Regions from separate parts of the Pseudescherichia sp. genome, predicted to be linked through region 2. Evidence: predicted binding sites of a transcription regulator. Region 2 holds the regulator's gene; the other holds the start of a gene.
What was found. The regulator sigma-54, encoded in region 2, starts transcription at its own class of promoters, with help from an activator protein. The targets are predictions, from matches to a motif close to GTTGGCACANNTTTCGCTNT.
Positions count from the first base shown of each region.

Region 1 (4,420 bases), on a different contig from region 2:
ATCGTACGGCCAGGATCGTTCGCCCGCTTTCACCACGTGCGCGGCGGCGTCAATATCGGTCACCCAGGTCCAGGGAAACAGCCGCAGGTTAAACTGTTCGGCAAACTCCCCCGCCGTCTGGCGGGTGAGGTCGTCTGCACGCTGGCTCTGGCTGATCACGTGGCTTAAATCCGGTTTGTTGTACTCATCGATGCTGTCGGCTGCAATCAGCGTCAGCGGGACGTTCGCATCAAGCTTGCGGATATTTTTTACCAGCTGGCGGGCGGCAAAGCCCGAGCCAATAATCACGATGCCGTGGTTCATTTGACCTCCGTTGCCAGTTCATCAAAGACCTCTTTCCCCAGGGAGCATTCCGGGCAGAGGAAGTTGTCCGGCACGTCGCACCACGGCGTACCGGGGGCGACGTCCTGCATCGGTTCACCTTTTGCAGGATCGTAGATCCACTGGCAGACGCTGCACTGCATGCTCGGCCCCAAATCGGCGGTTGCACAGGGGCTGGCGGCAGGCGTCGTAGCCGCCACAGCTGCGGCTACGGGGAGTGGAGTAAGCGCCCACTGACGTGCAATATCACGGCCATGCTGGCGGCAAATTTCAAGGGCATCAATGTCCGGACGCCATTTCGCCTTCAGGCTCAGGGACATCTCAAAACCGGCATCCTGCAGACGCGTGGAGAGGCGATCTACCGCGCCGCCGCTCCAGCCGTGGGAGCCAAAGGCGCTGGCGCGTTTGTTGCGAAAGCGCAGGCCGGTCATCTCCTCCACCAGGCCAGCGATTTTCGGCATCATCACGTTGTTCATGGTGGAGGTGCCCACCAGCACGCCTTTGGAGCGGAAGACGTTGGTTAATACCTCGTTTTTATCGCTGCGCGCCACGTTGAAGATTTTCACCGCCACGTTGGGATCCACTTCGTTGATCCCCTGGGCAATGGCGTCCGCCATCATGCGGGTATTGTTGGACATGGTGTCGTAGAAGATAGTGATGCGATCTTCCTGATAGTCCGCCGCCCACTTCAGATAGAGCTCAACGATTTGGGTCGGATTTTCACGCCATACCACGCCGTGCGAGGTGGCAATCATATCCACCGGCAGGTTAAAGCCGAGGATTTCAGTGATTTTTGGCGTCACCAGGCGGCTGAACGGGGTCAGGATGTTGGCGTAGTAGCGCTGGCACTGCTCAAACAGCTCGCCCTGATCCACTTCATCGTTAAACAGACGCTCGTCGCAGTAGTGCTGGCCGAAGGCGTCGTTGCTGAACAGCACCGCGTCGCCGGTCATATAGGTCATCATGCTGTCCGGCCAGTGCAGCATTGGGGTCTCAACAAAGATCAGCTGCTTACCGTTGCCGATATCTAACGTATCGCCGGTCTTCACGGTATGGAAGTTCCACTCCGGATGGTGGTGGTGACCGTTAATAGAGTCGATGGCGTTGGTGGTGCAGTAGATCGGCGTATTCGGGATATGGGACATCAGCTCGGTCAGCGCCCCGGCATGGTCCTCTTCGGCATGGTTAATGATGATGTAGTCGATAGCGTCAAGATCGATCTCGCTGCGCAGGTTCTGCACGAACTCTCGGCTGAATTTGTGATCGACGGTATCGATCAGCACGTTCTTGCCTTCACGAATGAGATAGCTGTTGTAGCTGCTGCCGCGCAGCGTTTTATACTCGGTCCCGTGGAAATCGCGGACTTCCCAGTCACGTTGGCCAACCCAATGAATGTTATTTTTAACCAGAATAGACATAGCAACCTCAATTTCAATTCAGCATGTTTGACTCAGATTCTTTACCTATATCAAGATGCGTGCCAGTTTTTTAACTGTTTGAAATATATATAATTTTTACAAAATTAACGCTTTGTTGGTAGTCGTTTTGACTATGATTATTGTTGTCAATATGACACTATGCGTTGTCAAAATGACAGCGAGGTAACGATGAGTTTTTCAGTTGAGGTATTAGCGGGGATCGCCATTGAGCTGCAGAGCGGTATCGGCCATCAGGATCGCTTTCAGCGGTTGATTGCCACCCTGCGTCAGGTCTTAGGCTGCGACGCCTCGGCGCTGCTGCGCTACAGCGCGCGGGAGTTTATTCCCCTGGCCATCGACGGTCTCGCGCCGGACGTGCTGGGGCGGCGTTTTACGCTGGAAGGGCACCCGCGGCTGGAGGCCATTGCCAGGGCAGGGGACGTGGTGCGCTTCCCGGCGGATAGCGATCTGCCCGATCCCTATGATGGCCTTATTCCAGGCCAGGAGGATCTGAAGGTGCACGCCTGCATCGGCCTGCCGCTGTTTGCCGGGCAGCACCTGATTGGCGCCCTGACCCTCGACGGCATGTCGCCGGATCGTTTCGATAACTTCAGCGATGAGGAGCTGCGGCTGATTGCCGCTCTGGCGGCAGGGGCGCTCAATAATGCCCTGCTGATTGAGCAGCTGGAGAGCCAGAATATGCTTCCGGGCGCGCCCGCGATCTTCGAGCCGGTGACGACCACCCGGATGATCGGCCTGTCGCCGGGCATGGCGCAGCTGAAAAAGGAGATCGACATTGTGGCCGCCTCGGATCTGAACGTGCTGATTAGCGGCGAGACCGGCACCGGCAAAGAGCTGGTGGCGAAGGCGATTCATGAGGGCTCTCCGCGTGCAGACCATCCGCTAGTCTATCTTAACTGCGCGGCGCTGCCGGAGAGCGTGGCGGAGAGCGAGCTGTTTGGTCACGTTAAAGGTTCATTTACCGGGGCGATCAGCAATCGCAGCGGCAAGTTTGAGATGGCCGATAACGGCACGCTGTTCCTCGATGAGATTGGTGAGCTATCGCTCGCATTGCAGGCCAAGCTGCTGCGGGTATTGCAGTATGGCGATATTCAGCGCGTCGGGGACGATCGCAGCCTGCGGGTTGATGTCCGGGTGCTGGCAGCCACCAATCGCGATCTACGGGAAGAGGTGCTGGCCGGACGCTTTCGCGCCGATCTGTTCCATCGCCTGAGCGTCTTTCCGCTGGCGGTGCCGCCGCTGCGCGAGCGCGGTGAGGACGTGGTGCTGCTGGCAGGGTACTTCTGCGAGCAGTGTCGGCAGCGCTTTGGTCTCGCACAGGTGCTATTAAGCAGCGGAGCGCGTTCGCAGCTGCTACAGTATGGCTGGCCGGGCAACGTGCGCGAGCTGGAGCACGCTATCCATCGTGCCGTGGTGCTGGCGCGTGCCGCACGGGCAGGGGATGAGGTCACGCTGGAGGCGCAGCACTTTGCCTTTGCCGACGCGCCTCTGCCACAGATACCACAAGCCGCGTCGTCCGTGCTGGCCAGGAACTTGCGCGAGGCGACGGAGGATTTTCAGCGCCAGACTATCCGTCAGGCGCTGGCGCAGCACAACCACAGCTGGGCCGCCTGTGCCCGGGCGCTGGAGATGGACGTCGCCAACCTGCATCGGCTGGCGAAGCGGCTGGGGTTGAAAGGCGAACTATAACGCCGGGCGGCACTGCGTTTGCCCGGCCTACGGTGGTTACGGTGTGGTTTGTAGGCCCGGTAAGCGGAGCGCCACCGGGCATTACTATACCAACCCCCCGGCATTGCACCGGCCAGGCTTGAAAGGCCAGCCAGATGATTTACCATGATTCTCTTAGGTCGAATTTGTATTAGGGACAACCCATGTTTAAGCGTCGTTATATTACTCTTCTTCCCGCGCTTGTTTTGCTCTCTGCCTGCAGCAGCAAACCCAAAACGCCTGAAGCGCCGCCCGCTACCACCGGCACGCCGTCCGGCGGCTTCCTGCTTCAGCCGCAGCATGATGTCACCATGTCAGGCGGTGACTTCGCCAATAACCCGGCGGCAGAGCAGTTCATCAACAAAATGGTCAGCAAGCATGGTTTCGATCCCCAGCAGCTGCACGAAATTTTATCCCAGGCGAAGCGTCTCGATTACGTCCTGCGCCTGATGGATCGCCAGGCACCTACCGGGCCCGCCCCTGTCGGCCCGAACGGCGCATGGCTGCGTTACAAGAAGCAGTTTATTACTCCGGACAACGTGCAGAACGGCGTCGCCTTCTGGAACCAGTATGAAGATGCCCTCAACCGCGCCTGGCAGGTCTACGGCGTGCCGCCGGAAATTATCGTGGGTATCATCGGGGTTGAGACCCGCTGGGGCCGCGTGATGGGCAAAACGCGCATTTTGGATGCGCTGGCGACCCTGTCGTTTAACTACCCGCGCCGCGCTGAGTACTTCTCCAGCGAGCTGGAAACCTTCCTGCTGATGGCCCGCGACGAACAGGACGATCCGCTGGAGCTGAAAGGCTCCTTTGCCGGGGCGATGGGCTACGGACAGTTTATGCCCTCATCCTATAAGAAACTGGCGGTCGATTTTAACGGCGACGGACACATTAACCTGTGGGATCCGGTTGACGCCATCGGCAGCGTAGCGAACTACTTCAAGGCGAATGGC
Region 1 is NZ_DAMBWA010000013.1:111,864-116,283, forward strand. Features, by position in the region: gene norW (NADH:flavorubredoxin reductase NorW) at 1-303, opposite strand, end outside; gene norV (anaerobic nitric oxide reductase flavorubredoxin) at 300-1,739, opposite strand; gene norR (nitric oxide reductase transcriptional regulator NorR) at 1,929-3,449, shown strand; gene mltB (lytic murein transglycosylase B) at 3,632-4,420, shown strand, end outside.
Region 1: norV (anaerobic nitric oxide reductase flavorubredoxin) is a predicted target of sigma-54. The motif match lies at 1,787-1,806, and genes of this name have one in related genera.

Region 2 (4,420 bases):
ATTACGACGGATAACGCTCAGATTAACCTGATCACTCAGGATGTTACCTCGAACGATCTGGTCACGTTATACGGTACAACATTTAATTCCAGCGGCCTGAAAATGCGCGGCAACTTACGCAGCAAAAACGCCGAGCTGATTGAAAAGGTTAGAACCTCCTATGAAATTCAAAATAAACAAACTCAGCCTTAATCTTGCGCTTGCCAGCGTACTTCTGGCCGCGTCTGTCCCGGCGCTGGCGGTGACCGGCGATACCGATCAGCCGATCCATATTGAATCTGACCAGCAGTCTCTGGACATGCAGGGCAACGTGGTCACCTTCACCGGCAACGTGGTGGTGACCCAGGGCACGATTAAGATCAATGCCGATAAAGTGGTTGTTACCCGTCCGGGCGGCGAGCAGGGCAAAGAGATCATTGACGGCTACGGCAACCCGGCCACCTTCTACCAGATGCAGGATAACGGTAAGCCGGTGCAGGGTCATGCTGGACAGCTGCACTACGAGCTGCAAAATGACTTCGTCGTGCTGACCGGCAATGCCTTCCTTGAGCAGCAGGATAGCAATATCAACGGTGACAAGATTACCTATCTGGTCAAAGAGCAAAAAATGCAGGCGTTTAGCGAAAAAGGCAAGCGCGTGACCACCGTCCTGGTTCCGTCTCAGCTGCAGGACAAAGGCAATAAACCGGCACCGGCACAGAAGAAGAGTAACTAATTCGTTATGGCAACGTTAACTGCAAAAAATCTTGCTAAAGCCTATAAAGGCCGCCGCGTGGTCGAGGATGTCAGCCTGACCGTTAACTCTGGCGAAATTGTGGGCCTGCTTGGCCCTAACGGGGCGGGTAAAACCACCACGTTTTACATGGTCGTTGGCATTGTCTCCCGCGACGCGGGTAATATCATTATCGATGACGAAGATATTAGCCTGCTGCCGCTGCACGCCCGCGCGCGCCGTGGTATCGGCTATCTGCCGCAGGAGGCCTCCATTTTCCGCCGCCTGAGCGTGTATGATAACCTGATGGCAGTACTGCAAATTCGTGACGATCTCTCCTCGGAACAGCGTGAAGACCGCGCCAATGAGCTAATGGAAGAGTTTCACATCGAGCACCTGCGCGACAGCCTCGGCCAGGCTCTCTCCGGCGGCGAGCGCCGTCGCGTTGAGATCGCCCGCGCGCTGGCGGCAAATCCTAAATTTATCCTGCTGGATGAACCCTTTGCCGGCGTTGACCCCATCTCGGTTATCGACATTAAGCGCATCATTGAGCACCTGCGCGACAGCGGGCTCGGCGTGCTGATCACCGACCACAACGTGCGAGAGACGCTGGCCGTATGCGAGCGCGCCTACATCGTCAGCCAGGGTCATCTGATTGCCCACGGCACGCCGCAGCAAATCCTTGAAGACGAACAGGTTAAACGCGTATATCTTGGGGAAGACTTCAGACTCTGATAGGGTTAGTTACTGTAATGTTTTAGCGGGAGAGAAGTGCTCTGAACATGAAGCAAGGTTTGCAACTACGGCTAAGCCAACAGCTCGCCATGACGCCCCAACTGCAACAGGCTATTCGTCTGTTGCAGCTCTCGACGCTGGAACTTCAGCAAGAACTTCAGCAGGCGCTGGATAGTAACCCACTGCTGGAGCAAACCGATCTTCACGACGAAGTAGACGCACAGCAGACCCAGGACACCGAAACGTTAGACTCCGCCGACGCCCTTGAGCAGAAAGATATGCCCGAGGAGCTGCCGCTGGACGCCAGCTGGGATGAGATCTACACCGCCGGTACGCCGTCAGGCAACGGCGTGGACTATCAGGACGACGAGCTTCCCGTCTACCAGGGCGAAACCACCCAGTCGCTGCAGGACTACCTGATGTGGCAGGTGGAGCTGACCCCCTTCTCCGATACCGATCGCGCTATTGCGACCTCTATTGTCGACGCCGTGGATGAGACCGGCTACCTGACCGTCTCGCTGGAGGATATCCTCGACAGCATGGGCGACAGCAACGTTGGTCTGGATGAAGTCGAAGCGGTGCTGAAACGCGTCCAGCGTTTCGATCCGGTGGGCGTGGCGGCACGGGATCTGCGCGACTGCCTGCTGATCCAGCTCTCCCAGTTCGCCAGCGATACCCCGTGGCGGGCCGAAGCCAAACTGATCATCAGCGATCACCTCGATCTGCTGGCCAACCACGATTTCCGCACCCTGATGCGCGTTACCCGCCTGAAGGAAGAGGTGCTGAAAGAGGCGGTGAATCTGATCCAGTCCCTGGATCCTCGCCCTGGCCAGTCGATCCAGACCGGTGAGCCAGAGTATGTGATCCCCGACGTGCTGGTGCGCAAGCATAATGGCCGCTGGACGGTAGAGCTGAACGCTGACAGCATTCCGCGCCTGCAGATTAACCAGCACTATGCGGCCATGTGCAGCGGCACGCGCAACGACGCGGACAGCCAGTTTATCCGCAGCAATCTTCAGGAAGCCAAATGGCTGATTAAGAGCCTGGAGAGCCGCAACGATACCTTGCTGCGCGTCAGCCGCTGCATCGTTGAACAGCAGCAGGCCTTTTTCGACAAAGGCGAAGAGTTTATGAAACCGATGGTGCTGGCAGATATCGCCCAGGCCGTCGAGATGCATGAATCCACCATTTCACGCGTGACGACCCAAAAATACCTGCACAGCCCGAGGGGCATTTTTGAGCTTAAATACTTTTTCTCCAGCCATGTGAATACCGAAGGCGGCGGCGAAGCCTCATCGACGGCCATTCGTGCGCTGGTGAAGAAGCTGATAGCCGCAGAAAACCCTGCGAAACCACTGAGTGACAGTAAGTTGACCACCCTGCTGTCCGACCAGGGTATCATGGTGGCGCGCCGTACCGTTGCGAAGTATCGAGAGTCTTTATCCATCCCGCCGTCTAACCAGCGCAAGCAGCTGGTGTGACCCAACCGATAAGGAAGACACTATGCAGCTCAACATTACAGGGCACAATGTCGAAATTACTGAAGCACTGCGCGATTTTGTCGGTACAAAATTTGCTAAGCTGGAGCAGTACTTCGAGCGGATCAATCAGGTCTACATTGTGTTAAAAGTGGAGAAAGTGACTCACGTCGCGGACGCCACACTGCACGTAAACGGTGGCGAGCTTCACGCCAGTGCGGAAGGGCAAGACATGTATGCGGCCATTGACGGTTTAATTGATAAACTGGCGCGACAGCTAACCAAACATAAAGATAAACTGAAACAACACTAATTGTCCGGGCGTTCGACGGCATTTAGCAACCTGCTGTGGCAATGCAGCAGGTTGTCTGCACGAGCAACGCTTAGGTGAATTTATGATGAACAACGATTCCGCTCTTCAACTGAGCAATGTCCTTAACCAGGAATGTACCCGCAGCGGCGTGCACTGCCAGAGTAAAAAGCGTGCGCTGGAGATTATCAGCGAGCTGGCTGCGAAGCAGCTCAGCCTGCCGCCACAGGTGGTCTTTGAGGCTATTCTGACCCGTGAGAAGATGGGCAGTACCGGTATTGGCAACGGTATCGCCATTCCCCACGGCAAGGTAGAGGAAGATACCCTGCGCGCCGTCGGCGTTTTTGTGCAGCTGGAGACGCCTATCGCCTTTGATGCTATCGATAACCAGCCGGTGGATCTGCTGTTTGCCCTGCTGGTTCCTGCCGATCAGACAAAGACGCATCTGCATACGCTCTCCCTTGTTGCCCGTCGCCTGGCGGACAAAACCATCTGTCGACGCCTGCGCGCCGCGCAGAGCGATGAGGAGCTGTATCAGATCATCACGGATAGCGAAGGCAGCCATAATGACGCGTAACCGGGGAAATGCTTTTACATCTGCTCGCCTGAGGAGAAACGGTACATGGTACTGATGATCGTCAGCGGTCGCTCGGGTTCGGGTAAATCAGTTGCCCTGCGAGCGCTGGAAGACATGGGCTTCTACTGCGTGGATAACCTACCGGTGGTGCTGCTGCCCGAACTGGCGAAATCGCTGGCAGACCGCCAGATCTCTGCGGCCGTCAGCATTGACGTGCGTAACATGCCAGAGTCGCCAGAAATCTTTGAACAGGCAATGAACAACCTGCCGTCGGCCTTCTCGCCGCAGCTGCTGTTCCTTGATGCCGATCGCAATACGCTGATCCGCCGCTACAGTGATACCCGGCGCCTGCACCCTCTCTCCAGCAAGAACCTGTCGCTGGAGAGCGCCATCGATGAAGAGAGCGATCTGCTGGAGCCGCTGCGCTCGCGGGCGGATCTGATCGTTGATACCTCAGAGATGTCGGTGCACGAGCTGGCGGAGATGCTGCGTACCCGCCTGCTGGGCAAGCGCGAACGTGAGCTGACTATGGTCTTTGAGTCGTTCGGCTTCAAGCACGGCATTCCTATTGACGCCGACTACGTCTTTGACGTCCGCTTCCTGCCGAA
Region 2 is NZ_DAMBWA010000004.1:222,395-226,814, forward strand. Features, by position in the region: gene lptC (LPS export ABC transporter periplasmic protein LptC) at 1-192, shown strand, start outside; gene lptA (lipopolysaccharide ABC transporter substrate-binding protein LptA) at 161-715, shown strand; gene lptB (LPS export ABC transporter ATP-binding protein) at 722-1,447, shown strand; gene rpoN (RNA polymerase factor sigma-54) at 1,495-2,928, shown strand; gene hpf (ribosome hibernation promoting factor) at 2,951-3,238, shown strand; gene ptsN (PTS IIA-like nitrogen regulatory protein PtsN) at 3,321-3,812, shown strand; gene rapZ (RNase adapter RapZ) at 3,858-4,420, shown strand, end outside.